4 regions of the Halomonas sp. IOP_14 genome follow, and region 2 is predicted to be linked to each of the others. Evidence: predicted binding sites of a transcription regulator. Region 2 holds the regulator's gene; each other region holds the start of a gene.
The links. Region 2 encodes sigma-54, which starts transcription at its own class of promoters, with help from an activator protein. Its sites were predicted from a motif close to TGGCACNNNNNTTGCTNT; they were not measured.

Region 1 (7,767 bases), on a different contig from region 2:
TTCGATCCAATTCCGATGAAATTCAGGCCATCGTGACCGTCATCGACGGCATCGCCTTTCAGACTAACCTGCTTGCCCTGAATGCTTCTGTGGAAGCCGCCCGGGCTGGCGAACACGGTCGTGGGTTTGCCGTGGTCGCCGACGAAGTTCGCAAATTAGCCTCTCGCAGTAGCGAAGCCGCCAAGGATATCCGCCAGCGTATTAATACTTCGGCTGGCAAGGTTGAAAGCGGTACCCAAATGGTTCGAGATGCGGAGTCGGCAATGCACGAATTAGCAGAAAGCGTCACGCGGGTAACGCAAATGTTGGGAGATATCAGTACGGCCGCTCGAGAACAAAGCGAGGGCATTAGCCAGGTGAGCATTGCCGTCACCGACCTAGACCAAATGACCCAGCAAAACGCCGCGCTTGTGGAGGAGTCGACGACCGCCGCTGAACAGCTAAACGATCAGGCGGATAGGCTCGCTGCGCTGGTAGGCGGCTTTACACTTGAGCCAAAAAACACCCCTAGCAACCATCAGTTGCCTGCTCCCGAATTGACTGAGCGATAAACGCTTAAGGAATCGGCGGCAGCGCAATATCGTCGCTGCGCTTGGCCCCAGCGGTCATTTCACGGCACAGGCGCAGGAATTCGCGCACGCCGGTGGTGAGGTATTTGTGCCGGTGCCAGATAAACGTAAACTGACGCTTTAGATCCAACTCCGGCGTAGGCAGCGGCACCAAGCTGCCGCGCCGGAAGGCATCTCGCAGTGCCAGGCGCGAGACACAGCCAATCCCCAGCCCTGACTCCACGGCACGCTTAATACCTTCCGTATGCTCTAGCTCTAGCAGGGTGTTAAACCGGCTGCGGCGGTGGCGCGCGGCATGCTCCAGAGTCATGCGGGTGCCAGAGCCCTCTTCGCGCATAATCCAGTCCTCACGCAGCAGTTGTTCAAGTTCAAGGTGCTCGCGGCCTGCCAGTGGGTGTCGCGGCGAGCAAAACACGCACAGCTCATCTTCCACCCAGGGTTGGCTGATGATCATGTCATCGTCGCACTGCCCCTCGATCAAGCCTAAATCCAGCGAGTGCTGGCGCACGCCTTCGATAATATGGCGCGTATTGCGCACTGCCAAGCGCACCCGGCTACCGGGGTGGCGCTGCATAAAATCGCTGATCAGCAGCGTGGCCAGGTAGTTGCCAATGGTCAGCGTAGCCCCTACATCCAGCGACCCAACCCCTTTCTGGCCACGTAGAAGCTCTTCAATCTCTTCGCCGCGATCCAGCAGCGCCACCGCTTTGGGCAACAGCTGAAAACCCAGTGCGTTAAGTTTTAAGCGTTTACCAATCCGATCCAGCAGTTGGCAGTCGAACTGCCGCTCAAGCTCCGCAAGCGCCGTGCTGGTTGCCGACTGAGACATGGCCAGCGCCCGCGCCGCATGGGAGACGCTCTCATGCTGAGCAACCGCCACAAAGACTTCTAACTGCCGCAGGGTGTAGTGCATAGAGTCTGACCTTTATTTGATCTATATCTATTTTTCAGATAACCGTTATCAATATAATTCGCTTAACAGATATACCACCCTTTGCTTAGACTTGCTGGCAACATATTTAATCATTTTTATTCTTTTTAAGAATATGACCGATGCGGACTAGCGCCAGCATCGACTAATGGAGAAAACGGCATGAGTAAGTTTGCTCTGGAAGAAGTGCTTAGCGTCCATCACTGGAACGATACCCTGTTCAGCTTCCGCACCACCCGCGAGCGCAGCCTGCGTTTCAAAACTGGTCAGTTCGTGATGATTGGTTTGGAAGTGAACGGCAAGCCGCTGATGCGCGCTTACTCCATTGCCAGCCCCAACTACGAAGACCACCTTGAGTTCTTCAGCATTAAAGTACCCGACGGCCCGCTCACTTCACGCCTTCAGCACCTGAAAGTAGGCGATCAGATCATGGTTAGCCGCAAGCCCACCGGCACACTGGTATGCGATGACCTACTGCCGGGCCGCAACCTCTACATGCTCTCCACCGGTACCGGCTTGGCGCCGTTTATGAGCCTGATCCAGGATCCTGAAGTGTACGAGCGCTTCGAGAAGGTAGTGCTGGTTCACGGTGTGCGGGAAGTTTCTGAATTAGCCTACGCCGACTTTATCACCAAAGAGCTGCCAGCTCATGAATACCTGGGTGAAGACATCGCTGAAAAGCTGGTCTACTACCCCACCGTTACTCGGGAAGAGTTCCACACCATGGGGCGCCTAACCGACCATATCCGTACGGGCAAGCTGTTTGAAGACACCGGCCTGCCGCCCATTGATCCGCGCCAGGATCGCGCGATGATCTGCGGCAGCCCCGCCATGCTGGACGATACCAGCGCGCTACTTGACGAGCTGGGTCTGAATATCTCGCCGCGCATGGGCGAGCCGGGCGACTACGTCATCGAGCGTGCGTTTGTCGAGAAGTGAATCGTAATGAGTGAGTGGTGAAAAGAAAAAAGTTTAGCCGCAAGAATGATCGCATCACTCATACAAAGCCCCTGCTGGAGATGCTCCACAGGGGCTTTGTGCCACTTACTACTTACCACTTACAACTCACCAGCGTTTAAACCGCGTCTTTGCCCGTTTCGCCAGTACGGATACGAATCACCTGCTCCAGCGGCATCACAAAGATTTTGCCGTCGCCGATTTTACCTGTGTTCGCCACCTGGGTGATGGCATCAATCACCTGCTCGACCATGTCGTCGTCCACGGCGACTTCCAGCTTCACCTTGGGCAGGAAGTCCACCACATACTCAGCACCACGATACAGCTCGGTATGCCCTTTCTGGCGCCCAAAGCCCTTCACTTCCGTCACCGTAATACCCTGAACGCCGATATCGGAGAGCGACTCGCGTACATCGTCGAGCTTAAACGGCTTGATAATCGCTGTGATCAATTTCATTACCATATCCTCTAACTGGGTGGCCATGATGGGGTCGGGTTGAACGGCTGCTAATGTTGCAGCCGTTAACCGCTAACTACCAGCATACACCGCTATCGGCAGAGAATAAAAAAGCCTCCCACTAAGGGGAGGCCAGAAGGAGCACGCCTGCTCACTAGGTCAGCATTAAATTATTTCTTAATGCCGCTGTTTATTTCTTAATGCCAAATTCGGGATAGGCTTCGAGACCGCACTCAGCGATATCAACGCCTTCATACTCTTCTTCTTCGCTAACCCGGATGCCCATGATGGCTTTCAGGATGAGCCATACCACCAGGCTGGCCAGGAATACCCAAGCGAAGATACCTACGATACCGATGATCTGGGCACCGAATGATGCGCCGTCATTGTTCAGCGGCACTGCCAGCACGCCCCAGATACCGACAACACCGTGAACCGAGATCGCGCCGACCGGATCATCCAGCTTCACTTTATCGAGGGTGACGATGGCTGCGACCACGATGATGCCGCCAATCGCGCCGATAATGGTAGCGCTCAGTGCGGTCGGAGAGAGCGGATCGGCGGTGATGGCCACCAGGCCAGCCAGGGCACCGTTCAATGCCATGGTCAGGTCAGCTTTGCGGAACCACAGTTTGGCCAGGATCAGTGCCGCAATCACACCACCTGCCGCTGCTGCATTCGTGTTTACAAACACCTGTGCCACGTTGTTAGCAGAATCGACAGCCGCAAGTTTAAGCTCGGAACCGCCATTGAAACCGAACCAGCCCATCCACAGAATGAAGGTACCCAGCGTTGCCAGCGGCATGTTGGCACCGGGAATAGCGTGGATAGAACCGTCTTTACCGTATTTACCTTTACGTGGGCCTAGCACGATCACACCCGCTAACGCAGCCGCCGCACCGGCAAGGTGCACAATGCCGGAACCCGCATAGTCAGAGTAGCCCACTTCAGACAACCAGCCGCCACCCCAAGTCCAGTAGCCAGACACCGGATAGATAAACGCGGTCATTACCACAGCAAAGGCCAGGAATGCCCACAGTTTCATACGCTCAGCGACGGCACCCGACACAATTGACATGGCGGTTGCCACGAACACGACTTGGAAGAAGAAGTCAGAACGCATGGAGTAGTAGGGCGCGTCATCGCCGCCTGCGGTAACCGCATCCACACTGTTTTCAGCGCCAATCAAGAAGCCCAGATTGGGCAGGAAGCCGCCAGCGCTGCTGGAGTACATGATGTAGTAGCCCACCAGCAGATACATGGTGCAGGCAATGGCAAACAGCGCGATATTCTTGGTCAGGATCTCAGCGGTGTTTTTGGAGCGTACTAAGCCCGCCTCTAACATGGAGAAGCCTGCCGCCATCCACATGACGAGCACACCGCAAATTAGAAAGTAGAACGTATCGAGCGCGTAGCTCAGATCAGTCAACTCATTCATTGTAAGTTCCCCGTTGAACTATAGAAATGATCCGAAAAAGCAGCGTTAAACGGCGTCTGCACCGCGCTCGCCTGTCCGAATCCGAATAACGTCTTCAAGCGGTGTCACAAACACCTTGCCGTCACCGATCTTGCCGCTGTTAGCCGCACTACAGATTGCATCCAATACGCTCTCCAAACGGGCGTCGTCTACGGCCACTTCCACTTTTACCTTGGGTAGAAAGTCGACGACGTACTCCGCGCCACGATACAACTCGGTATGCCCTTTCTGACGGCCAAAACCTTTAACTTCAGTGACCGTAATGCCCTGAACGCCGTTGTCGGCCAATGCCTCACGAACGTCGTCGAGCTTAAATGGCTTGATGATAGCGGTGATGAGTTTCATCCCGGATCTCCCCTGCTGGATAAGTCCTGCTAGATTGGTAGCGGCACAGCCGCCAGAATAAGCACCTGAACCGATAATGCGCATACTGTGCCAGCTGACTTTTTTTGCTTATAAGTCAGCCAATTAGCCGTCATCAAAAGTGCAGCTCAGCGCTAAATCTGAGCAAATCCATTCTCACACCACCGCTATTGCACCAAAAAAGAGCGTAAGCAAAAGTAGCCTGCTCTATTTCGATGCACACCCTGGGTTAAGCAGTAAAAGCACGCGATACATGCGAATTCGCCAACTGTTGCGTATCCTTACCGGTAAGCAATATTTAAAGCAGGTTTATCTAGGAGAGAACGATGGCGCCTCAAGACCGTATTAGCCGCTTGGCCCAGCAGATTGGTGACCGTTTACAAAACGCCTCCCAGGCGCCAGAAGATATTCAAAAGGGCGTGCAGCAAGTCGTGCGTGGCGCCTTCGACCGCCTGGAGCTTGTCTCACGGGAAGATTTCGACATTTTAATGGATGTACTGCAGCGCACCCGTTCGCGGGTAGAGGCGTTAGAGCGCCAAGTCGCTAACCTTGAAGCAGCCGTTGATGCCTCCGCGCCAACGACGTCCACGCCGCTCGAAGCTGAAGCCCCACCAGTTCCAGAGCAGCATGCGCCGGAATCAGATGCAGAAGACGAGAAGAATAAACCCGCTTAACGTTCAAGCTTCATTAGCAGCAATAGGGAAATGGCTATTGCTGCGCGCACCGCAAAATAAATACGAATCACTATCGTTGACTTTGTTTTTCGTGGTGATACTCTCCGCCTTTGATTTTCTTACCGTCTGCGGATTGTTCACTATGCACGCCCTGTCACTATCAAACCTATCTGTTGCAAAGCTGCCTTTTGCAAAGCCTTTCTTTTCGCCGTCGTCTGTTTCAATATCTGGGCTTGTTGGCACCGGCCTGTTACTGAGCTTCTCCAATGGCGTTTTCGCCCAAAATACTGCGTCTAGCGCCGACGAGACCATGGTGGTCGTTGGATCGCGCACTCCTAGTCAGATCAGTCAAATTCCCGGTGCTGTATGGGTAATTGACAAAGAGATGCTGCAACAGCAGACCCGCAATGGTGCAGACCTAAAGACAGCATTGGGGCATCTGGTACCGGGGTTGGATCTGGCGCCTCAAGGGCGCACCAATTATGGGCAAAACATGCGAGGCCGGGGCGTGCAGGTGCTCATCGACGGCGTATCGCTGAACAGTTCCCGTGGGCTTTCCCGACAGTTCGATGCCATCGATCCCTTCAATATTGAGCGCGTGGAAGTGCTTTCCGGCGCCAGCAGCCTGTATGGCGGCGGTGCTACGGGGGGCTTGATCAATATCATTACCCGCAAAGGTGAAGAAGGCCTGAACTGGCGTACTGAAGCAGGCATCACCACCGGCTTCAACAACAGCGATGACATAGATCGACGCCTCGCACAATCCATCAGCGGTGGTAACGAGCGGGTTCAAGGCTATCTGGGTACCGCCATTGGCGACAACGGCCGCCACTATGACGGCAGCGGCCAGGAAATCTTTCCCGATATCGCCCAGACCGACCTACAGGATAATCGCAGCATTGATGTATTGGGCAACCTCTCTTTCCGCTTGACCGATGAACAGAGTCTGGAACTGGGTGCCCAGCTGTACCGTTCAGGCTATGAAGGTGACCGGGGTGTTTACTTTCCCAACCTCGACGCTGCCACGCCCAACTTGAACGATGCCGAAATTCGCGATGGCTACCGTTCACAGCGCGATCCGGAAACCGACCGTAAGCTCGTCAACGTCAACTATCACCACGCCAACCTGTGGGGGCAAAACTTCTACCTGCAGGCATTCCACCGGGAGGAGGAGTCCAGCTTCCAGGCATTTCCCTACCCAGTCGCCGACGGCCTGCAATTTCGCGCCTCGCAACAAAACACCGATTTAAGCGGCATCAAAGCGCTGTTTGAATCGCGCCTGGGTGATGACGTTTCGCTAACCTACGGCCTCGATCTGGATCGTGAAACCTTCGATGCCAGCCAGATGCTGTTCGATACCGACATATCGGATGCTTCCGGCGGCCTGGTTCAGCAGGCATCGGGGGTTGAGCCTCGCTACCCCGGTTATCAAGTGGACGGGCTTTCAGGCTTCCTCCAGGGCGACTGGCAGGCCACCCAGGCGCTCAAGCTCTCCGCAGGGTTGCGGCAGCAGCATATGGACGTCGAGGTGGATGAATTCCAGGGGATTCCTGGCGGCGAGAATGACTATGAAGCAACGCTCTTCAATGCCAGCGCCCTCTACGACTACGGCAACGGTCACCAGAACTGGCTGCAGTTTAGCCAGGGCTTCGAACTGCCAGATCCTGCCAAATATTACGGCAAGAGCCCCGACGTAAGTGTCGATAACAACCCGTTATCTGCCATCGAGACGGATCAGATAGAGCTAGGCTGGCGCTACCAGGGTGGCAACTGGACGACCCAAACAGCGCTTTACTACGCCTGGTCGGACAAAGCGGTAGAGAACGCCGAGGATTTAAGCGTCAGCGTCGTCGATGAGAAGAAACGCGACTTCGGCCTGGAAAGCGCCGTGACCCGTTACTTTGATAATGGCCTGGAGGCAGGGGGCACCCTGCACCTGGTGCGTTCCGAGCAGGAGAACGACCAAGGGGAGTGGGAGAAGCGTGACGCCCGCTATGCATCGCTCTCTTCCGCCACTGCCTTTATTGGCTGGACGGACTATGTACGTTCGGCTCGCTTGCAGGCCAACCACAACTTCGACCTGAAAGACGATGCCGACCGCGAGATCGATGGCAATACCACCCTCGACTTATCGCTCAGCCAGGAAACCGATTTTGGCACCTTAAGCCTGGGAGTGCAGAACCTGCTGGATGATCAGTACTCCACCGTCTGGGGTCAGCGAGCCGCCATGTTCTATTCGCCCTACTACGGCCCAGAGTACCTCTACGACTACCAGGGCCGCGGGCGTACTTACACCCTGAACTGGTCGATGGAGTACTGAGTGCTGGTTCGCTACTCGC
Region 2 (7,767 bases):
TGTAAGTATGCGTTCTGGCACCCTGGTTCCTTTTCGCCGAGTGGTGTCATTAATGGATAGACGCGCTTAAGAGGTCTCTGGCCGCTCGTTAGGTGTGGAAGCGCTGACGAGGGGAGCGGCCAACTGTTCGCTTATGGTGTAGTGCAGACCCAGTTCGCGGTGGCGAAGTTGAACTTCGCCCATGCTAGGAGTCAATTTTTCCGCTAACTTCTCGGCCATATAGACCGAGCGGTGCTGGCCACCAGTACAGCCAATCGCGATAGTCATGTAGCTACGTTGGCTATTCTGGTAAGCGGGTAGCCAACGCTCTAGCCAGGCCAAGATGTCGTCGCTCATGGCATCAACAATCGGATAGCTGTTCAAAAAAGCCACGATTTCCGCGTCGCGGCCAGTGAACTGGCGCAGCGTTGGATCCCAGTACGGATTTGGCAGGCAGCGCACATCGAAGACCAGGTCGGCGTCTAACGGTACGCCGCGTTTATACCCAAACGATTCCAGCGTTAGCGTCAGCTTGTCGCGCCGCTGATGGGCTACTTGGTCGGTAATGCGACGGCGTAAATCGTGCACCGATAATCGTGATGTATCGATCAATAGATCGGCCAGATCGCGAATATCCTCTAGCGTCGTCTCTTCTTTATTGATCGCCTCTTCCAGCGTCATTTCGCTATCGCGGGTCAGCGGATGACGGCGACGCGTTGCTGAGTAACGCTCAAGCAGTATGCGCGCATCGGTGGTCAGGTAAATAACTTGAAAGTCGATTTTACGCTGGCGCAACTCGTCTAATAAAGAGGGCAGGCGCTCCAGAGCTCCCGGCAAATTGCGGGCATCAATACTCACCGCTAAATGTGCTCGGTCGCCCTGGTCACGCAGTTCATCCACCAACGACCCCAGCAACATAGCTGGGAGGTTATCAATCGCGTAGTAGCCAAGATCTTCCAGCGCTTGCAAGGCGATAGATTTACCTGACCCGGAGCGGCCGCTAATGATCACCAGTTGCATAGAGTCTCTCTTTGCTTTGATCAAGCTGCGTTGAGGGTGGTGAGCGGATAACCTGCTGTGATCTGCCCTGAACAGGGTTTCAGACCCTTAGGCCGCTGATTGCTCGCGAATTTTGGCGGTAATCAGCTCAAGCAGTTCGCGCTGGCTGGCTGCTTTACGCAGTTGCTGGCGCGTGTCCGCATCATTCATGATGGTCGCTACCTGACCCAGTAGTGAGAGATGCGTGTCATCTGCCTCTTCGGGTACCAACAGGACAAACACCAGATCTACCGGGTCGCCGTCGATAGCGTCAAAATCGATCGCTTCAGCCAGTTTCAAAAATCCAGCGATAGGGGCGTTGCAGTGGGGGCTACGCGCATGAGGAATAGCCACGCCGTTACCAATACCCGTACTACCTAAGCGCTCGCGGCCGATTAAACGGCTAAACACTTCTTGGCTGTCCAGGCTGGGGATATTTTGGGCGATAAAGGTGCTGTAAAACTCCAGCACCCTTTTTTTGCTGCCCCCGGGGACGTCGAACAGAACGCGTTCCGGGGGGAGTATGGTTTCCAACGTCATTGAATTAACGCACACCGGCGCCTTGGGCGCGAGCTTGTGCTTTTTCCTTGTGTTTAACGAGTTGACGGTCGATTTTGTCCGCTAGTGCGTCGATAGCGGCGTACATATCACTGTCTAGGGCTTCCGCATGTAAGTCAGCACCTGCGGCGTGCAGCGTACAGGCGGCCTGCTGGCGCTCTTTCTCCACTGATAAGGTGACTTGCACCGTAGTTATATTGTCGTAATGGCGCTCTACACGCTCAAGCTTCTCGTTGACATAGTCACGCAAGGCGTCAGTCAGTTCTACGTGATGACCAGTGATATTTACTTGCATTGACGTGCTCCTTATCCATCGGACTGTACTTCGATTGTAACCCTTTTTGCCGCGTTGCAAAGCCCTTGTCGAGAGTTTCCCTGAAACGTTAACGAAGTTAGCGCAAACGACGCCGTTCACTGGAAGAGGGAATGCCCATGGCTTCACGGTATTTCGCCACCGTACGACGCGCCACTTGAATCCCTCCTTCGCCTAATAGCGTCACTAAGCGGCTGTCTGAAAGCGGCTTGCCGGGCGGCTCCTCTTGAATCAGTTTCTTGAGTCGTGCACGGATGGCGGTGCTGGAGTGGCTGTCACCATCTTGACCGCTCACCTGGCTTGAGAAAAAGTATTTGAGTTCAAACACACCACGGGGTGTATGGATATATTTTTGCGTCGTTACCCGTGAAATAGTCGACTCGTGCATCTCCACGGCTTCGGCAATGTCGGCCAGTATCAGTGGTTTCATGGCTTCTTCGCCGTGCTCTAAAAAGCCAATCTGGCGGGTAATGATCTCGCGACCAACACGCAGCAGCGTATCGTTTCGGCTAGAGAGGCTCTTGATCAACCAGCGCGCTTCCTGCAAGTGCTCTTTGAGAAACTGGTTGTCATCGCTTTTATCCGCACGCTTAATCAAGCTGGCGTAGTCGGGCTGAATGCGCAGCCGTGGCAGGGCCTCGGGGTTGAGCTCTAAATGCCAGCCTTCATTATCGTGGCGGACGACTAGATCGGGGGTGACATAGCTGTCATCGGTGTCGCCGTAGGCGCTGCCTGGGCGTGGGTCTAGGCTGCGAATAAGCAGGATGACATCGGCCAGCTGTTCGTCGTCGAGCCCTAGACGGCGTTTCAGCAGACGCATATCGTCTTTGCCAAGCGCTTCGAGAAACTGCCGCACCAAGCGGCGGGCGGGAACCAGCAGTGGCGTATCATCGGGGAGAGCGGCGAGCTGCAGCATCAAGCATTCACGCAAGTCACGGGCAAATATGCCGGTCGGCTCAAACTGCTGGAGCTTGAGTAGAATGGTTTCCACTTCGCGCTGGCTTAGCCCGTCAATGCCCTGGGCACGAAGCCCTTCACGGATGTCGTTGAGCGGCTGGGTCAGGTAGCCGTTGGCGTCTAGCGCGTCGATTAAACTTTCCGCGACAAGCTGCTCGCGAGCGCTAAAATCGGTCATGGCGAGTTGCCACAGCAGGTGGCCATGAAGGCTCTGCCCGGCTGCCTGGCGCTCAAAGTCGGGGCCTTCGCTGCTGCTGCCCCCCTGGCTTCCCATATCTTGATAGGTATCTGACCAGTCGCTATCTACCGAGAGCTCAGTAGGGATGCTCTCTGACCACTCTTCTTCCTTAGGCTCGCTGACAGCCTGTTCACTAAATTCATCTTCCTGCTCCAGCATGGGATTGGCATCGAGGGCCTGCTGAATTTCTTGACGAAGATCCAGCGTAGAGAGTTGCAGCAGCGCAATGGCCTGCTGCAACTGGGGCGTCATGGTCAGCTGTGTGCCGATACGCAGTTGGAGAGAAGCTTTCATGACCATCTGAGAACCACTCGTTAATCAGAATGCTCCACCCTAGTGCGAGTGAGTGCTTGGCGCAAGTGCAATAAGCATGCCATTGGTCGTAAAGTTGTTTTAAAGCGCTATTTAGGGGCGATTAAGGCAAAAACATTACAGGCGAAAATCGGCGCCCAAATACACATCCCTTACTTTTTGGTTGGTGAGAATCGAGGCGGGCGAGCCACTGGCGATGATTTGCCCATCGCCGACGATATAGGCGATATCGCAAATGTCTAGTGTTTCACGCACGTTGTGATCGGTGATCAGCACGCCGATATGGCGCTGTTTCAGTGCACGAATGATGGTTTTAATCTCACCTACCGAGATGGGGTCAACGCCCGCAAAAGGCTCATCGAGCAGAATAAAAGCGGGCTCTGTGGCTAGCGAGCGGGCTATTTCTACACGCCTGCGCTCGCCGCCCGAAAGGCTCATGCCCAGGTTGTCGCGAATATGGGTGATATGGAAGTCTTCGAGTAGCGCTTCCAGGCGCTGTTCGCGGTCGCTGCGGTTAAGCTCTTTGCGGGTCTCGAGTATCGCCATAATATTCTCGGCAACCGAGAGTTTGCGGAAAATAGACGCCTCTTGAGGTAGATAGCCAATCCCCGCGGCTGCGCGCTCGTGCATGGGGGCGCGCGTTAAATCCACATCGTCGATACCCACCTTGCCAGCGTCGGATTTGACCAGCCCAACAATCATATAAAATGAGGTGGTTTTGCCCGCGCCGTTGGGGCCCAAAAGGCCAACGACACTGCCTTGGGATATCTCCAGATTGATGTCTTTGACCACTCGGCGGCGTTTGTAGCTTTTAGCCAGGTGGTGGGCATAAAGGGTTTTGATCGGCGCAGTGTCAGCAGTGGCCACAGCTAGGCTCCCTATTGTTCAGGCTGAAGGGTCATGCGTATGCGCTGGGGCTCGCTGCCATCAACGTCAGAGCGCGCTTGAATCACTTCTCGGTCAATAAAATACTCAAGGCGACCGCCACTAAAGGTGTCCTCTTGCTGGGTCAGTTCGGCTTGGTCGATCAGCTCTACGCGACGCTCGGCGACGTGATAAATAATTCGCCGCGCCCAGCCTTCCGTGGGGCCTTCTTGCCCTTCGCCTTGATGGCGCAAGTAGGCGCGTTCACCGGTAGCGGTGGCTGTCGAGAGTTCGCCCGCGTCGTTGCGTTCGATCTCTACCCGCTCGCCGCGCAGCTGCATTTCGCCTTGGCGAATGTCCACATCCCCAGTATAAACAGCTGTGCCTGCCCGCTGATCAAGATCTAAACGGTCGGCTTCCACTTCCACTGGGGCCTGGGAAGATGAGTTGGTTTGGGCTAACACTGATAAAGGTATCGCTAAACCGAACAGTGCAGTGTAGAGCAGGGCTGGGGAAATCATGGCTTTCATGGCGGTTCCTATTAGCGTTGTGTGGCCGGGGGGTGCGTGCCGCGCACATTATCCGTTAAGCGAACCTGGCTGGTGTTAAGCCAAACGTCCATACGTGAAGCGCTCATTTGCTGCGGCGGTTGCTGCATCAATACCGGTGTGTCACTCCAGGCATGCTGCTCGAGGCCATCATAGTGCAGTAGCTCGGTATCTAGCTGCCAGCCTTCATCTGGTGCAAACAGTCGAGCCGAACCTGACAGCAGCAGGGCTTGGGTAGCGGTGTTGAGCGTGCCTACAGCGGCGCTGGCCAGCCACTGACGGTTTTCGCTGTCATACAGTACTGCCTCGGGCTCTTCCGTCCAGGTTTCGCTGCGCTGCGGGGTATGGATAAGGCGCGGTGTTTTTAGCGACTGCATGACACTGCCGTTATCCCCGAATAGGGTAATCTCGGCATTTTCCAGCACGTGGCCAGGTTCCTGAGCCTGTGCTTCGGGATCGATGCTGGTGTCTTGAGGCCCGCGGGGGTCAAGCCATACCAGCAGAATCCCCAGCGCGATGACTAGCCCGGCTAACCAGAGGCGTACTTTAAAGCGTTTAAACATTTACGTGCGGCCGTGCAGATAGGTGTCGAGCACCGCGCCCCAGTGTCCTTGAGATTCAAGCAGCGTATCGCAGATCTCACGCACGGCACCGTGGCCACCCAGGCGTTCGGTAGTCCAGTCGGCGTGGGTATGCATATAGTCCGGCGCGTTTGGCACGGTAATGCCGACGCCGCAACGTTTGATAGCCGCTAGGTCGGGTAGGTCGTCGCCACAATAAGCCACCTGCTCTAGTTCAATATCGAGGCGCTGGCAGAGCCCGCGCAGTGTGGTCAGCTTGTCTTCACAGCCTTGGTGAACATGGTCAATGCCGAGTGCCGCCGCGCGTTGGCTAACCATGGGGGAGTCGCGCCCGGTAATCAACGCGACATGTACGCCCACGCGTTTGAGAAGCTTTAGCCCGTGGCCATCCTGGGTGTGGAATGCTTTGATTTCGATACCATCGGCCTGAAAGTAGAGGCGCCCATCGGTAAGGACGCCGTCAACATCCAGTGCTAGCAGGCGTACACGGCGGAGTTGGTCGAGTAGCGAGGCAGGTAGGGTCATAGAACCTCCATATCAATCAGTTCGTAAAGCAGGTCGTGTTGGCGCCGCTGGGTTAAATAACGCCGCTGGCGAGCAGGTCGTGCATATGTAGAGCCCCAATTGGGCGCTGTTGTTCATCAACCACCGCTAGCGCGGTAATACGGCTTTCTTCCATGATGCGTACCGCTTCGGCCGCCAGGATATCGGGGCCTATGCGCTTGCCCGGCCGGGTCATGACATCATCAACGCGCACGTCGCGCAGATTATGGAATTGATCCAGCGTGCGGCGTAGATCGCCATCGGTGTAGACCCCCGCTAATCGTCCTTCGCTATCCACTACGCAGGTAAAGCCAAGCCCTTGCCGGGTAATTTCGAGTAATGCGTCGCGCAGCGGGCTGCCCAATGCGACTTGGGGCAGGCGTGCTCCGTCGTGCATGAGGTCTCTAACGCGTAGCAGTAAGCGCTTGCCCAAACTGCCGCCGGGGTGGGAGAGGGCAAAATCTTCAGCGGTAAAGCCGCGTGCTTCCAGTAACGCAACCGCCAGTGCATCACCCAGGGCGAGGGCAGCGGTGGTGGAACTGGTGGGGGCTAGATCGAGCGGGCAAGCCTCACGCTCGACGCCACTGTTTAGGTGCGCATCAGCGTGCTTGGCAAGCGTGGAGTGGGGCCGCCCCGTCATGCTGACCAGCGGTGTGCCCAGGCGTTTAAGCAGTGGTAGCAGAGCAGTGACTTCGGCAGTTTCGCCCGAGTTAGAGAGCGCCAACACTACATCTGCGCGGGTAATCATGCCTAGATCGCCATGGCTGGCTTCGCCGGGGTGAACGAAAAAAGCCGGCGTGCCGGTACTGGCAAGTGTCGCCGCTAGCTTGCCAGCAATATGCCCCGACTTGCCCATACCGGTCACCACTACACGACCTTGGCAGGCGAGAATTAGCTCACAGGCGCGATCAAAGCTTTCGTCTAGCTTAGCCTGAAGGCCTCCAATCGCTGCCTGCTCGATTTGTAGCGTACGCAGTGCGCTTTCACGTAGTAGGCTGGAGGGGGCGATAGGCTGGCGCATAGCGTTTTCTCTTAACAAATGAAAATATAAAAGTAGTAACCGGTAAGAATAACATCTCGACACCTCTAATAGGCAGTAATTGAGGCGACTCCCTGGGGGGCATACCCGCATCACCAGGGCCGAGAGCAGGTTTAGGCGAGGGTAAGCAAGCCTTTGCAACTTTGATAACCCTGAACAATAGGAAAGCCCATTCGTGCAGTAATGCCTTGTAGCGTTATAGTACAATGTTCGATAATGTTTTAGAAACGCTGTTTTCTAATTGCGATAGCCGCAAGTAGGGTATGCTATACAGCTTTAGTCGCGCCTCGTTAAGAGTCAACTGATCCATGACAGATGCACCCTTTATAGAAATTGAAGAGCTTTACTTTTCGCGTGGTGATCACGAAATTTTCCGTGGTGTGAATATGACCATACCGCGGGGTAAAGTAACCGCGATCATGGGGCCAAGTGGTACCGGTAAAACCACGCTACTGAAGCTGATCGGCGGCCAGCTAACCCCGGAGAGTGGTCGAATACTCATTGATGGGCAGGATGTTCATAAACTGTCCCGGAAGGCGCTATTCACGCTACGCAAGCGGATGGGAATGCTGTTTCAGAGTGGTGCGCTGTTTTCTGATTTGGATGTGTTTGAAAACGTTGCCTTTCCGCTGCGGGTGCATACGGATTTACCCGATACTATGGTGCGTGACCTGGTGTTGCTCAAGCTACAGGCGGTCGGCCTGCGTGGAGCGCGACACTTAACGCCTGCGGAGCTGTCCGGAGGGATGGCGCGCCGGGTCGCATTGGCTCGTGCGGTGGCGCTGGATCCAGAACTG
Region 3 (7,767 bases), on a different contig from region 2:
CACCCCGATGGCCAGTATGAGCCACGGGTCATTGGTAGTATGGTGAATTACCTGTTTGCACCGGAAGGCACTGAGACAGTTATCGAGCAGATGGCTGATCCGGCGATTCGCATTGTGTCATTGACGGTGACCGAAGGCGGTTACAATTTTCACCCGGTGAGCGGCGAATTCGACCTCGATAACCCCCAGGTACGCGCCGATCTTGCTAACCCCACCCAGCCCACCACCAGCTTCGGGCTGGTGGTGGAAGCGCTCGCCCGCCGCCGTGCGCGGGGTATCCCGCCATTTACCGTGATGTCTTGCGATAATATTCAAGGCAACGGCGACGTGGCCAAGCGCATGTTTGGCGCCTATGCCCTGGCGCGGGACGCCGAGTTAGGCGCTTGGCTTGCCCGTGAGGTGGCGTTTCCCAACGCCATGGTGGATCGCATTACTCCGGTGACGTCGCCCACGGATATTGATGAACTGAGTCAGCGCTTTGGCGTAGAGGACGCCTGGCCGGTAGTCTGCGAACCCTTCACCCAGTGGGTGTTGGAAGATCACTTCCCCCTTGGGCGTCCGGCGTTTGATAAAGTGGGTGTCCAAGTCGTGGAGGATGTCGAACCCTACGAACTGATGAAGCTGCGCCTGCTCAACGCCAGTCACCAGGCATTGACCTATTTTGGCTATTTAGCCGGATACCGCTACGCCCATGAGGTGTGCCAAGATCCGCTATTCGTTGATTTTTTACTGGGCTATATGCGCGAAGAGGGCACGCCGACCTTGGAGCCGGTACCGGGGGTTGATTTGGAAACCTACCGATTAACGTTGATTGAGCGCTTCGCCAACCCGCAAATCAAAGATACCCTGACACGGCTTTGCGCCGAGAGCTCTGACCGCATTCCTAAATGGTTAGTGCCGGTGATTCGCCAACAGTTGGCCCAGGGTGGAGAAATAGAGCGCAGCGCCGCCGTGGTGGCCAGCTGGGCGCGCTACGCTGAAGGGGTCGACGAGCAGGGCCAGTCCATTGATATCGTCGATCGCTTGAAAGCGCCGTTAATGGCGATTGCTGCCGAGAACCGCCAACGGCCAACGGCCTTTATCGAAAACCGCGAGCTGTTTGGTGACTTAATCGACAGCACTCGCTTTGTTGAAGCCTATTTAGCGGCCCTTAGTTCACTGCACGAACGTGGCGCACGCGCTACGCTAGAGGGTCTGGCGTCGTCCAAAGGAACAGTGTGATGTATATCGGGGTGGATTGCGGTACCCAAAGTACCAAAGTAGTGGTGGTAGACGTTGAGCGAGGCAAGATTCTCGCTGAAGCAAGCCGTCCTCACCGCTTGGAAGAGGGCGAAAATGGCCGCCGGGAGCAGGCGCCTGCGGAGTGGTTAGCCGCATTGAAAGCGGCGTTTTTTGCCGCGTTGGATAAAGTCGCTGTATCGGCTAGCCAAGTGCGCGGCATTGGTGTCTCAGGCCAACAGCACGGCATGGTCGCGCTCGATGGCGAAGGCGTGCCGGTCTATCCCGCCAAGCTGTGGTGCGATACTGAGACCAGCGCCCAGAATGCCGATTTAGTTACCCGCCTGGGCGGCGAGCCGGGCTGTTTGGAGAAGCTGGGGCTGGTGCTACAAACCGGCTATACCGCGTCTAAAATCGTTTGGCTGCGCGAGCATCATCCGGATGCGTATCGGCGCATCGAGAGCCTGCTGCTGCCCCACGACTACCTTAATTTCTGGCTCACCGGCGAACGGGTCACTGAGGCGGGCGACGCCTCCGGTACTGGCTACTTCGATACTCGTAAGCGTTGCTGGCAGCTGGATGTTTTTGCCGAGATGGCCCCAGAATTAGACCCGGCGCGGGTATTGCCCCGGGTGCTGGAAGCCCATGAACCGGTAGGCTTTGTACGCCCGGCCGTGGCCCGCGAGCTTGGGCTTGGCGACCAGGTTGTCGTCTCCTCCGGCGGCGGTGACAATATGTTGGGCGCCATTGGCACCGGCAATATTACTCCAGGGCTGATCACGCTGAGTTTGGGCACCTCCGGCACCGTTTGCGCTTACTCGGCTAACCCTGTTGAATGCGATAACTCCATGGTCGCCAACTTCTGTTCCAGCACCGGTGGCTGGCTGCCGCTGATCTGCACGATGAATGTTACTTCGGCCACCACGCGGGTGCGTGAACTGTTTGGCTTGGATCTGGCAGCCTTTGGCGAAAAAGTAGCCAGCGCGCCGATAGGCGCCGAGGGCGTTACCGTATTGCCGTTTTTCAACGGTGAGCGAGTGCCGATGTTGCCCGACGCCTCCGCGGACTTTCTTGGCCTGACCAGTCTGAATACCACCCAGGCTAATTTGTGCCGGGCCGTGGTGGAGGGGGCCACTTTCGGGCTACGCTATGGGCTGGAATTGTTGGGCGATTTAACCGCCGGAGCCAGCCAGATTCGTTTGATCGGTGGCGGCGCTAACAGCCCCGTTTGGCGCCAGATGGTCGCGGACATTACCGGTACCCAGGTGATTTGTCCTGAGATTACCGATGCGGCCGCGCTTGGCGCCGCAATACAGGCGGCCTGGTGCGACCAGCGTTCAGAGGGCGTAACCCTGGAAACGTTGTGTGAAAGATTAGTCCACTTGGATGCGCAGTCACTTGCTGACCCCCATCCTGAGCGAGTGGCCGCGTACCAACCGATTTATATGCGCTACTGCGCAGCACTTGAACAACGCCATGGCGGCGCTTAAACGCATACCAAGGAGATTTTATGACCAGCCAGCTGCAACAGTTAAAGCAACATTCGCTTGTCGTCGCCGACACCGGTGATCTTGAGGCTATTCGCCGCTATCAGCCGCAAGATGCCACCACTAACCCGTCACTGCTGCTCAAGGCGTTTAGTCTGCCCGGTTATCAAGCGCTGATCGACGAAGAGCTGAGCAATGTAAAAGCCTCGGTTGGCAGCCGTGAAGAGCAGGTCAAGCATGCCGTTGACCGCTTGGCGGTGGCCATGGGCAGTGAAATTTCCGCCGTTGTACCGGGGCGTGTTTCCACCGAAGTGGCGGCCCGTTTGTCGTTTGATACCCAGGCCAGCATTGCCAAGGCCCACGAGTTAATCGAGCTGTACGATGCCCGTGGCGTGTCACGTGACCGCGTGCTGATCAAGCTGGCGTCTACCTGGGAAGGCATTCGCGCCGCCGAGGTGCTCGAACGCGAAGGTATTCAGTGCAACCTGACGCTGCTGTTCAGCGATGCCCAGGCCCAGGCCTGTTTCGATGCCGGGGTGTTTCTGATTTCACCCTTCGTAGGCCGCGTGACCGATTGGTACAAAAAAGAGACCGGCAACGACTACACGTCGGAAAACGACCCGGGCGTTAAGTTTGTTCAAGGCGTTTGCCAGCGTGCCAACCAGGGCGGCTACGACACCGTGGTAATGGGCGCAAGCTTCCGTAATACCGGGCAGGTACTTGCATTGGCAGGCTGCCCACGGCTGACCATTTCGCCTGCATTACTGGAAGAGCTGGATGCCACCGAAGGCAGCGTTGCTGCGCAAATCCAAGCGAGTGAGGGCAGTGGCAAGCCTACCGAGCCATTGAACGAAGCCGCTTTCCGCTGGGGCCACAATCAAGATGCCATGGCCAACGACAAGCTGGCCGATGGCATCCGCCGCTTCCACGACGACCAGCTTGAGTTAGAGAGCCTGATCGATAAGCGGTTAGGCTGAAATATAAGCTAGCCCATAGCTTAAGCGCGTCGGGGTTAGGGGCCCCTAACCCCGACGCCGTTATACATTCGGGTACAGGGAGAAAGCCTTATGGATGCCACCCTGAGCCAACTGTTGGAATCTATCGAATTAACCCCCGCTGGCGATTTGCAGTCGCTCAGTGGGGGTGACATTGCTGCTGTATACCGCCTGGAGACCCGTCAGGGGCAGGTGGTGATTAAACACGACGATACGGCGCGGCTGCGTGGCGAAGCCGAAGGGCTGCGTGCGTTGCGTGGCGCCTGTTCATCGCTGGTAGTGCCAGAGGTGTTAGGTTTGGCAGAAGGCTGGCTGATCATGGAGTCATTGGACACCGTGCCCGCTGGGCAGAAGAGCGAAGCAGCGCTTGGTGAAGGGCTGCGCGGTTTGCACAGCGTGATTGGCGATGCCCACGGCTGGCATCAGGATAACGCTTGTGGGCGCACACCCCAGCCGAATGCCCCGCTCAGCGACGGTCGAGCTTTCCAGCGCGAGCGCCGCTTGCTCCCTCTGTGTGAGGCGTGCCACCAGCGTGGGCTATTGGACAGCGAGCTGCGTGGCCGTATCGAACGCTTGGCCCACGATTTGGAGCGCTGGCTGCCCGATGCGCCGCCCAGCTTGCTGCACGGTGATTTGTGGTCAGGGAATGTACTCTTCACTACAAAAGGGCCGGCGATCATCGATCCGGCAGTGTATCGCCACTACCCGGCAGTGGACGTGGCGATGCTGACGCTATTTGGCTCGCCGGGAGAGGCATTTTTTGACGCCTACTGGAACGGCGACGCCCCGACCAGCTGGCCGAGGCGTGAAGCTCTGTTTCAGCTTTACCCACTGTTGAATCACCTGGTGCTGTTCGGTGCCGGCTATCGTTCTGCGGTTGAACGCTGCGTGGCGAGGCTTGAGTCCTTCGCCTGACTTACCAGGGCTTATGTTTTTACCAGGACCTATGTGTTACCAGGATTTAGGTTTTACCAAGATTTATAGGGCAAAAACTTACCATTCAAGGTTAATAGTACCCGGTCGCCTTTGGGATCTTCGATTTTGTCGACCTCCATGGTGAAATCGATGGCGCTCATAATGCCGTCGCCAAATTTCTCCTGCACCACGTCTTTTAGGGTCTCACCGTACACACCAACGACTTCATAGAGGCGGTAGATAAATGGATCCTGGGGGATCGCTTCATCCCAGGCTTTAGTGGGAAAGGCCACTAAGGCTTCTGCCGCATCGCTCTCCACGCCAAGGGTGTCACACAGCTTAGCGGCAACCTCTTGGCTGGCGCTGTTCATGCCGTAACAGGCGGAAGCCACCCATACCGGCGACATGCCGACCGCTTTGCCAATATCTTCCCAGCTCATTTTTTTACGCGCTTTGGCGGCGAGCAGGGTGTGACGCATTTCGAGTTTATCCATTAGGGTTTCTCCTATAAAGGGGGCTTTGGCCTATTAGGCTGTGATCAAGACAGCACCTTTTTGGGCTGAGTACGGACGTGGGTGGTATAGAGAACCAAGCCAACCAGGGTTAGGCCGCCTACCAGGTTACCCAGTACCGTGGGGATTTCGTTCCACATAATGTATTGATACAGCGTGAAGTCAGCGCCCAGCATGAGGCCAATTGGGAACAGAAACATGTTGACCACTGAGTGCTCAAAACCAAGGTAGAAGAAGACAATAATCGGCATCCACATGGCCATGATTTTGCCGGAAACCGTTGTGGAGATGGCGGCACCTACCACGCCCATGGATACCATCCAGTTGCAGAACATGCCTCTCAGAAAAAGCACAATCCAACCGGCAAGCCCCGCCTCCTGATAACCCACCGTGCGGCTTTCACCAACGGCCATCATCGTTTGGCCGACAGCGTTGATCTCCTCTGTGCCGCCCATGGTGAAATTCAGGTAGCCGAAGGTGGCGATAAATAGGGCGCCCCCAAGGTTGCCAAGCCCTACCAGAGCCCAGCACTTCAGCATGCGCGGCAGTGTCACTCCGGGTCTTTTGTCGAGCCATGCAATTGGCACCAGCATAAAAACCCCGGTGAGCAGGTCATAGCCCATCAGGTAGAGCATCACAAAGCCCACGGGGAAGAGTAGTGCCCCAATCAAAAAGTGGCCTGTTTGCGTCGCGATGGTGATGGCAAAAATAACCGCCAACGCCAGAGTCGCTCCTGCCATAAAGGCGCGGATAAGCGTATCCCGGGTGCCCATATAGACTTTTGACTCACCCTGATCCACCAACTTGGTGACAAATTCACTGGGCATTAGATAAGACATAAATATGTCTCCTGTGTCATTTCGGTTAATTAACGCCTAACCCAAGAGTTTTAGTGTTTCCTGATAGGAGCAATAAAACCGATGGCTGCGCCGTCCTGGTGCAAAAGAGATTAAGCGTGTGGCGCTATCGCACTATCCACCCATCCAGTGCTATTTGTGTGCCAACTCGCGCATATGATTTCTAATATTTTGTTTTGAATGGATTAATTTATTTTTTAGAGGATGTTTTTGGAGCGTTTAAGGTGTTACGAAATATCGTAAACTACGATATTTCGTTGTTTTAGTGACGAAATGTCGTAACTGGCGCGGTAATTGAATGGTGATGGGACAACTCATTTGAGACCGACACTAATGGATGAGCCTGAACGTCATCACGCTTTTGCGTTGATGGGTGGCTTTTCGCCTCTGGCGATGATTTTGGTCGATCCGTTTGCCGACCAACTGCTCGCTGCGAATTATGCCGCTTGCGCGCTGCTCAATATTGATGAAGCAATGCCTTTGGAGGCACCGTTTAGCCATCGCTTGGGTGCTTCGCTGTCACTATGGGTGAGCTTCACCGATGAAGCGCTAACACACAAAGCGGCCTGGTCGGATGACCTGGTGATGTTAGATATGCTGCGCCAGCCGTATCGAGTTGAGGTTTATGCTCAGCGTATCGACGACTCTTCACAGCTGTTGCTGACGCTTATAGACCGCAATAAAGCTGAGCAGCGGCGAGCAAAAGCGGAATTAGGCCGCCAGCACCGCCAGGGTGAGGTGGGTTGGCAGCGGGTCGAGCAGGTATTCGAGCGGATTGAAAAGCAGAACCAACTGATTCTTGGCGCAGCGGGCGAGGGGATTTACGGTCTGGATGCCGAAGGCAAAACAACCTTCGTTAATCCTGCCGCCGAGCGAATTCTGGGCTGGAGTACCGAGGATATGGTGGGCCACGACGCTCACCTGATGTTCCACCACACCCACGCCGATGGCAGTCACTTCCCGGTGCAGCAGTGCCCTATTCACGCCTCGTTTAGCGATGGTCAGGTGCATCATGTCGATAACGAGGTGTTCTGGCACAAAAATGGTGAGGCAATTCCCGTTGAGTACACGAGTACACCGATTTTTGAAATGGGGCGTTTGGTCGGGGCGGTGGTGCTGTTTCGTGATATTCGTGAGCGCAAGCGTGCTGAGCAGCAGTTGCGCGATGCCCTTGCTGAGGTGGAGTCACTCAAGCAGCGCCTCGAACTGGAAAATGAGTACCTCCAGGAAGAGATAAAAGCGGAGCTAAATCATCGCGATATTGTCGGCAATAGTCCGGCAGTGGCCAAGCTGATTCAGCAGATTGAGCTGGTTGCGCCCACTAGCGCCAACGTGTTGATTAGCGGCGAGTCAGGCACCGGTAAAGAGCTGATTGCCCGCGCCATCCATGCGGGGAGTACGCGCAGCGATCGACCGCTGATCCGCGTGAACTGTGCGGCTATTCCCCGTGATCTGTTTGAGAGCGAGTTTTTTGGCCATGTGAAAGGCGCGTTTACCGGCGCGGTACAGGATCGTCCAGGGCGTTTTGAGCTTGCTCACGGCGGCACGTTATTTTTGGATGAAGTCGGTGAAATCCCCCTGGAGCTGCAGAGTAAGCTGTTGCGGGTGCTGCAGGATCAGCAATTTGAGCGCGTAGGCGATAACCGTACCCGCGAAGTGGATGTGCGGGTGATTGCCGCCACCAATCGCGAACTGCGCGACATGATCGATGCGGGCCACTTTCGTGAAGATCTCTATTTTCGACTCAATGTGTTTCCTATTGATTCGGTACCGCTGCGCAAGC
Region 4 (7,767 bases), on a different contig from region 2:
CGGGCGCGGGTGCGTAGTATTAAAGTGGGCTCCGGCGTTTGTGCATCGCTCATGGCCTGTACCGCATTGCGCGCCACATTGAGCACCGCCTGAATCATTTGCGATTCATCGCCGGAAAGGTCGGGCAAACTGGGGTCGTAATCACGGCTGATTGTCACACTAGGGTGTTCGGCAATCAGCAGCGCCCGCACTCGCTCCAGCACCTTGTGGATGTTGACTGGCTCGTGTTTAAGCATCCGGTTAGGGCCGAGCATGGAGTCGACCAGGTCGCGCAGCCGATCCACCTCTTCAACAATGATATGGGTATATTCGCGCAGCGCCGGGTCGTCTAGATCACGCTCTAGTAGCTGTGCTGCCCCGCGAATGCCACCCAGCGGGTTTTTGACTTCATGGGCGAGCCCGCGGGCGAGCACCTTGATGGTCTCCTGGCGTGTGGTTAGCGCCTCTTCCCGGGAGATCTGCATCAGCCGATCCCGCGGCTCTACTTCCAGTAGCAGCTCATCGTCGGATAAGGGCGTCACCGTGTAGTCCACCGTGAGCGGTTCGCTATTCAACGGGGTAATGCGTGCTTCACGCTGGGTATAGGGGTGAAACGCATCCCGCGCCTTGGCCAATACTTCGTCAATGCTTACATCCCCGCCAAGTAGCGTATCCAGGCTGATGCCGTGAACACGGCTAAGGCTGACCGCTAACAACGCTTCAGCGGCAGGGTTCATCCATCGCACACGCAGTTCGCCGTCTAGCAGCAATACCGCTGTGGTGAGATGCTCAAGCAAACGCTGATGCATGGTGGTGTCCTGAAAAATCGCGTCTTCCATCGCCGATACAGACCTACAGGTGGATGATCAATGAGGGAGCTGCAAAAAGCGCGCCAACTATACGTTTATGTCCATTTGCACGGCTTGCGGGCATCGCAGCGAAAGAGCGCGAATCGTTTTAGCGCACTTGCCGTGCCAAATGCTCCTGCTCATGCACCACTTTAGTGCGCCCAGGTTTTGGTAGGTAATACTTAGGGCTGTTTTTTTGATCGCGTTTATTAAAGCGCTCTTAAGGAACCGTAATCGTCACCGCTGCCGTGCGGTGCTGTAAACGCTGGCTGCTCTCCAGCATTCTGCCTGGATCTCGTGCCCCCTTGCGGCAGGCCCGTTAACCAGAAGACATCGCTGTGCAGCGCTTTCTGGCTAATCTCGCCATTCACCAACAGCCGTACCTGATTGTCGTCGCGCAACGGTGGCGCAATAACCACCTCCACCACGGTCATCCCCTCTTCCACCTGTGCGCCTTGCTGGGGCAGAGCGATGGAAAAGTGGTCGCAGGGCATAAAGGGCTGCTTGGGTTATCGGTAAAGGTAACGTTGCCGTGCTGATCGGTCACCCGATACACCGCCTGCCCGAACGCCGTGCCACCCACTCCCCCACGCCCAAGAGAGCTACCAGCACACTGCTCATCGCCCCTCTGGCACGCTTCTCAGCCTCCCAGCAATAAAAAAACCCCGCCGTAGCGGGGTTCTATTGGCAATCATTGTTACCACCGCCTGGCTGATAGTAACAGCCAAGGGCGAGTAACGCTGATTCGCAGCTGTACTTAACAGCTATAGTACATATCAAACTCGATGGGGTGAGTGGTCATACGAATACGCTCCACTTCTTCCATCTTGAGGTCAATGTAGGCATCGATCATTTCGTCGGTGAATACGCCACCTTCGGTCAAGAACGCACGGTCAGCGTCGAGGGCTTCCAGTGCTTGATCCAGGCTGTGCGCCACAGTCGGTACTGACTTGCCTTCTTCTGGCGGCAGGTCGTACAGGTTTTTGTCCATGGCATCGCCAGGGTGGATCTTGTTTTTGATACCGTCGATACCCGCCATCAACATGGCAGAGAACGCCAGGTAAGGGTTGGCAGTCGGATCAGGGAAGCGCGCTTCCACACGCTTGCCTTTCGGGCTGGCGGTGTAAGGAATACGGATTGAAGCCGAACGGTTGCGGGCACTGTAGGCCAGCATGACCGGCGCTTCAAAGCCAGGCACCAGACGCTTGTACGAGTTGGTAGAAGCGTTAGTAAAGGCGTTCAGGGCACGGGCGTGCTTGATGATGCCGCCGATGTAGAAAAGCGCCATTTCAGACAGACCAGCGTACTCGTCACCGGCGAACTGGTTGTTGCCATCTTTCCAGAACGACTGGTGAACGTGCATACCCGAACCGTTATCACCGACCAGCGGCTTCGGCATAAAGGTGGCCGTTTTGCCATACGCGTGGGCCACGTTGTGGATCACGTACTTCATTTCCTGAACTTCGTCAGCTTTCTTCACCAGCGTGTTGAACTTAACGCCGATTTCGTTCTGACCTGCGTTGGAAACCTCGTGGTGGTGTACCTCGACGGTCTGACCAATCGCTTCCAGGGTATTACACATTGCGCCACGAATATCGTGGAAGCTATCGACCGGAGGAACCGGGAAGTAGCCGCCTTTAACGCGCGGACGGTGGCCAAGGTTGCCGCCTTCCACGACACTGTCGGTTGCCCAAGCGCCTTCGTCGGAGGTGATTTTGTACATGGAGCCCTGGATATCAGACTTCCAATGCACTTCGTCAAAGATAAAGAATTCAGGCTCAGGACCGAAGAACGCGGTGTCGCCCAGGCCAGTAGACTGCAGGTAAGCTTCTGCGCGCTTAGCGATAGAGCGCGGGTCACGATCATAGCCCTGCATAGTGGCCGGCTCGATGATGTCACAGCGCAGCACCAGCGTCGCATCTTCGGTGAAGGGGTCAAGGTAGCCCGTACCATCTTCCGGGCGCAGAATCATGTCGGATTCGTTAATGCCCTTCCAACCTTCAATAGAAGAGCCATCGAACATTTGGCCATTCTCGAAGAATTCTTCGTCTACATCGCGCGCAGGCACGGTCACGTGCTGTTCTTTACCGCGAGTGTCGGTGAAACGCAGGTCTACCCATTTAACATCGTGTTCTTCAATTAGCGCGAGAGTCTTGGCTGACATAGTGTCCTCCGGTATGAGCGTGGCTTAAAGCTAACGACAGTAAGCTACCGATAAAAGTGTTGTTCGACAAAATACGTGCTAAACCGCACGTTTGTCATTCTTGTTCGCTCAACGTTTGCCTGACATTGGTTAACAAATCGCTCAGCGAGCATTTCAGACCGGCTATCGTTTTAGCACGCCGCAGGGCTTATGCCTACGGCCCGCTAGCCGCTTGCAAATACAATGCAGAGAACATGCCAACACTGCACCAATATGGCATAAAAAAACAACAACTATCTGTTTTATAAACATTAAAAAATGGCTTCAAATGCCTCTTGATGACGCATAACGGCGCAACAGGCTATTCTGAACCGTCTAAAAAACCTCTTATGCACCAAAATAGAACAAAAATAATGCCGCGCGCCCCATCAAAGTGCACAAGTCATACTTAGCGCTGTTTTTTAGCTCGCAAATTTTTTTACTTGCTACGCAAATAAACCAGATACTACAATAAATTACAATTTGATAGATTTGCTCACAATCGGAGTCGGCAAATGGGATCGGTCTGCTTTATCGTTGATGCCATGGTGACGGGTGAAATGTTGCCACGCCACTTAAAATCCATACGTGAATCCGGTGTCGCCGACCACTTGCTGCCCATTTTGGTGACAGCCACTCAAGCGCAAGCACGCCTGAGTGCTATTGAACAGCGCTACCATGCTCATTCGCTGATTACACCATCAAGGCCGCTGGGGGCTCGCTTGAATAAAGCCGCGTTTACCAGCCAAGCAGAGTGGCTCATCATTGCGCTACAGAAAAAACCACTGCCTGCGGAGCTTTGGTGTGCACTCTATTCACAGCTCAACACTTACACCCTTGACGCCTTGATTATTGGCCTCACCCGGCCATCGCTGTCGGAACGCATCCTGCGGCGCTTATTGGCCAGTGCTTTACTTTTGCCGCCCTACATTGCCGTGAGGCGAGCCTGGCTAGAACGCTTGGGTGGGTTTGACCCTGAGCTGGACGATAACAGCGCGATCGACGATTTTCTGCAACGTTTACACGCCTGCCCTACGCGTTTAAAAACCTACAACGGAAACCTGCTTAGACTAACGAAAGAGCCAGAAAACCCTTTTCTACCTAACCCCCCGGCTACGGCTTTCACTCCACGCCTATAATGCGTTTTCTGCCGCTATCCACAGATACCATCCACCGCCACTCTCTGACTAGCTTACCTTTAATCGCTTGCCGAACAGCATGGCGCCCAGTGTCGTGGTATTGGCGAGCTTATTAAGCCCCACTGACCCCACCACACCAACCGCCATAAGCGCCAGTGCATACACGCCAATGGGCAACGACAACGGCTCGACAGCCAGATCAGCGAGCACAAAGAACATGGGGTGAGCCAAGTAAATGCCAAACGAATACGCATTAATGTGGCGCACCCACAAAGGCGCAGGACGCCCGGCCAAGTAGCGCATGGCACACAGCGTGAACAGCACGAAGAAAGGAATGACCCACACCTCTTTGGAAGAGAAGGCCAGCCAACCTGCAAAGGTCGCGGCAATAATCAGCGCCACCATTAGCACCAACCAGACCGGGCGGGCCATTTGCTGCATCCAGGCAGGCCGCGCCAGCATCACGCTCTCAGGGGGTAGCGGGTAGTAGCGCACCAGCACCAGGGCAAGAAAAAACACATAGATCCAACCCAGTGGAGCAATCCACAGCAGATAGCCGGGCAGGTCAACCTCAAACCAGTAAGCCAACCCCCAATACGCCATGCTGATCACACAAGCGCCCCACAGCCACGGCACCGGGTTCAAACGCCACAGCTGCCAACGGGTAAACAGCCAATAGGCCACATAAAACTGCATCGCAATAATCAAAAAATAGCCATGCCAGCCCGCGTACACATAATACTCAATGGCGTTGGCCACGAACCCCACCGGTTCATCCGATGGCTGTTGGCTTAGCCATTCAGCCGTCGAATAAATAAAGCCATACACAAAATAGGGCACCATTACATACTTCACGCGCTGGGCAAGGAATCCTTCCGGCACGGATTTATCGTAGCGAACGGCAAACACAAAGACCGCAATAAACAGGAAAATCGGGGTACCCAACACCAGCGGTATGCGCATCAAATCGGTGGCAACATTATCGAGGCGCTGATTGACATGATCTAGTAAGTGAAACAAAAAAACGGCTATACAGCCGTAAGCACGCAACCAATAGATCTCTTCAATTTTGCGCATTGGGCCTCCCGCCTCGACCTACTCCTACCCTGGCATTTTGCATGGCGATGATGAATGACTATGCTAACTGACTGTCTTATATGGCTATGATGAACAATAAAAGCCTTCGCGCTGTCCGACCCCATTGAACAGTTTTAATTCCCGGAGGAAACGTGTTCATCCCTAAGCCACCAGTATTCTCGTACCGATTTCACTCCCTACTTACGGCATTTATTGGCTGGCTAACGTTCAGTGGCCATAGTCTAGCCAGCGAGGTTGAACACCATCAGTTTTTCTCGCCCACGCTAGGTTACGACTACCCCTACAGTATTTATTTACCCGACAATTATGACGCCCAAGCGACAGACGCGTATCCGGTCGTTTATATGCTGCACGGCTCATTTAACACTGACCGCGACTGGGTTTCTCGCGGCAACTTGCAGCAGGTGGCGGATAGGTTAATCGCTGCCGGGCATATTCCTCCGGCCGTTTTCATTATGCCCGGCAGTCGCAGTTGGTGGGTAGATGGCCACAACGAACCCGCCCGCAGCGCATTTTTTAACGACCTAATGCCACATGTGGAAGCAACCTATCGCGTGGGACAAGAGCGCCACCTGCGTGGCGTGGCAGGCTATTCCGCTGGCGGTTACGGCGCACTCAACTTTGCCCTGGAACGGCCTGAACTGTTTGCCGCGGTAGCCGCGCTAAGCCCCGCCAGCTACGCCCCCCTGCCGCCGCGTAACTCCACCGCCTGGCGCCACCCCTCATTTATCAATGACCAGGGTCGATTTGATCGCGAGCTGTGGCAAAACCTTAACTACACCAACTACTTGGAAGAGTATCGCCTGCGCGTAACCCCCCGCGGTACCGAAGATGAGGGCGACCTTTCCCCCGTACCGCTGTATATCAGCGCCGGGCGTAGCGACGTTTATGATGCAGAATTTCACGCCCGCATACTGCGCCAAGCCATGGAACGCATCCAGCCCAACGATGTGCGCCTCGACCTCTACCCCGGTGGCCATACATGGAAAGTATGGCGCGCCAGCCTACCGGCAGCGCTAAACTTTCTCTTTCAATACGTGGGACAAGAAAACAGCCCAGAGGTGGAGACCAACAGGGCGGAGGATGAACAGCATACATAACCCCATTGAAGGCACTACACTGAAACTACACTCATCACGTCATTCAACAAGACAAGGAAGACAGCGATGCATCAGCATATCGAATGGGACGAACCCGGCAGCGCCAGTGTTATGCAGTACTTTAAAAAACACCCGGATCAAAGCAGCCAACCCGACCCGGGCGACATCATTTCCGCACGCTACCAAGGCGCCATGGTGCGCGTTAAAGTAGAAGCCTACCGAGAAGATGACGCCGTCAGCATCGGTGAAGTCGCCGCCATCATCGACACCGACGGCAGCCGCCATCAAAGCCACAACAAGCTGGAAGTCGGCCATATCGTCCGGGTACCCGATGGCAAACGCGCCATGGAAAAATGGGGTGACAACGAAACATAAGCATGCAGAGTGGCGCGGTTCGCGATACAGCGTTAACAGCCTTTAATCGCAGATCGCTTGCAAGGCAGCCCATTCAGCTGGCGTTAGAATCGCAGTAGTACCGCCTTGGCTTTCAGCTAATTGCTGGGCCTGGGTACCGCGCCAGCTGGAATCAGGGTGTGTAGATAAATGCTCGGGGGTAGCAATATCACCGTCCTCCAGCCCCTCGATCCGCGTAAAAAAGTTTGCAAACCCAGCTGCATCAACTTCCGCCGTAGCGAGCATTTCGAGAGCAAAACGGTCTGCCTCGACTTCAGCCTCCCGGCTATAAGAAGCAGTAAGCAAATGCTCACCCACCACCGCGGCACCCGCAAGATCGCCAAAAACCATGCTAAGCAGCCCCGCAGCCCCCGCCGCCCGTAATGCTTGCCGCATTGGGTCTCGCCGCTCCACATGGCCAATTTCATGAGCCAGTACCCCCGCCACCTCTTCGGGGGACTCAGCCTCTTCCAGCAATGCACTCAGAATAACCACCTGCCCGCCGGGAGCGGCAAACGCATTGACTTCAGAATGACCGAAAACCTGAATGTCTATGGCGTAGTGCATATCACGCCCTGCAGTCAGCCTCTCCAGCATCGTATCTAGCGCCGCCACCCCCTCAGGAGAATCGCAGCGCTGCATGCCTGCGTTTGAACTACTTAGCACCCATTCGATTTGCTGGGTAACGGCTTTACCAAACGCAACTTCGCGCTCGATAGGAATGGCCTGAGCCAGGATATTGGCCATGCCCGGCAAAATAACGAAAAGCATCAGCGCAATGGCCACCACCGCGCCCGTTCCCCATCCTGCCATGCGCAACCAGGTTCTTTTACGGACATCACGGCGGAAAAGATCAGGCTGTGTGGCACGCAACCAAGCAATAAAGTCGTTATCAGTGACAATAAGCCGTGCAGGATCTCTCTCGTCAACAGACGAGACATAACGGGTCAAGGTCAGCTGTTTTGTACTCGAGCTATCACGAAGAGCACGAAGATCGGCGAGTTCCCAGCGAACGGGGTCAGCTAGCG

Region 1: the regulator sigma-54 is predicted to act here: its motif matches at 4,812-4,829, upstream of K7H09_RS17235 (P-II family nitrogen regulator).
Region 3: the regulator sigma-54 is predicted to act here: its motif matches at 6,113-6,130, upstream of K7H09_RS09125 (formate/nitrite transporter family protein).
Region 4: the regulator sigma-54 is predicted to act here: its motif matches at 3,213-3,230, upstream of glnA (glutamate--ammonia ligase).

What each region holds. Positions count from the first base shown of each region.
Region 1 is NZ_JAINWD010000029.1:52,322-60,088, reverse strand. It holds gene K7H09_RS17260 (methyl-accepting chemotaxis protein) at 1-551, shown strand, start outside; gene K7H09_RS17255 (LysR family transcriptional regulator) at 556-1,482, opposite strand; gene K7H09_RS17250 (ferredoxin--NADP reductase) at 1,663-2,439, shown strand; gene glnK (P-II family nitrogen regulator) at 2,576-2,914, opposite strand; gene K7H09_RS17240 (ammonium transporter) at 3,105-4,352, opposite strand; gene K7H09_RS17235 (P-II family nitrogen regulator) at 4,398-4,736, opposite strand; gene K7H09_RS17230 (accessory factor UbiK family protein) at 5,081-5,428, shown strand; gene K7H09_RS17225 (hypothetical protein) at 5,432-5,761, opposite strand; gene K7H09_RS17220 (TonB-dependent receptor) at 5,739-7,748, shown strand.
Region 2 is NZ_JAINWD010000004.1:84,558-92,324, reverse strand. It holds gene K7H09_RS04990 (HPr family phosphocarrier protein) at 1-21, opposite strand, end outside; gene rapZ (RNase adapter RapZ) at 67-999, opposite strand; gene K7H09_RS04980 (PTS sugar transporter subunit IIA) at 1,087-1,557, opposite strand; gene hpf (ribosome hibernation-promoting factor, HPF/YfiA family) at 1,562-1,870, opposite strand; gene K7H09_RS04970 (RNA polymerase factor sigma-54) at 1,968-3,383, opposite strand; gene lptB (LPS export ABC transporter ATP-binding protein) at 3,513-4,262, opposite strand; gene lptA (lipopolysaccharide transport periplasmic protein LptA) at 4,274-4,789, opposite strand; gene lptC (LPS export ABC transporter periplasmic protein LptC) at 4,801-5,370, opposite strand; gene K7H09_RS04950 (KdsC family phosphatase) at 5,371-5,913, opposite strand; gene K7H09_RS04945 (KpsF/GutQ family sugar-phosphate isomerase) at 5,966-6,952, opposite strand; gene K7H09_RS04940 (ATP-binding cassette domain-containing protein) at 7,279-7,767, shown strand, end outside.
Region 3 is NZ_JAINWD010000009.1:41,343-49,109, reverse strand. It holds gene K7H09_RS09150 (mannitol dehydrogenase family protein) at 1-1,221, shown strand, start outside; gene xylB (xylulokinase) at 1,221-2,708, shown strand; gene tal (transaldolase) at 2,729-3,682, shown strand; gene K7H09_RS09135 (fructosamine kinase family protein) at 3,773-4,615, shown strand; gene cynS (cyanase) at 4,669-5,109, opposite strand; gene K7H09_RS09125 (formate/nitrite transporter family protein) at 5,154-5,966, opposite strand; gene K7H09_RS09120 (sigma 54-interacting transcriptional regulator) at 6,318-7,767, shown strand, end outside.
Region 4 is NZ_JAINWD010000019.1:1,688-9,454, reverse strand. It holds gene glnL (nitrogen regulation protein NR(II)) at 1-788, opposite strand, end outside; gene K7H09_RS14165 (hypothetical protein) at 1,037-1,321, opposite strand; gene K7H09_RS24550 (DUF4124 domain-containing protein) at 1,258-1,410, opposite strand; gene K7H09_RS24450 (hypothetical protein) at 1,360-1,485, shown strand; gene glnA (glutamate--ammonia ligase) at 1,585-2,991, opposite strand; gene K7H09_RS14150 (hypothetical protein) at 3,525-4,148, shown strand; gene K7H09_RS14145 (acyltransferase family protein) at 4,197-5,225, opposite strand; gene K7H09_RS14140 (alpha/beta hydrolase) at 5,378-6,346, shown strand; gene K7H09_RS14135 (hypothetical protein) at 6,413-6,721, shown strand; gene K7H09_RS14130 (M48 family metallopeptidase) at 6,764-7,767, opposite strand, start outside.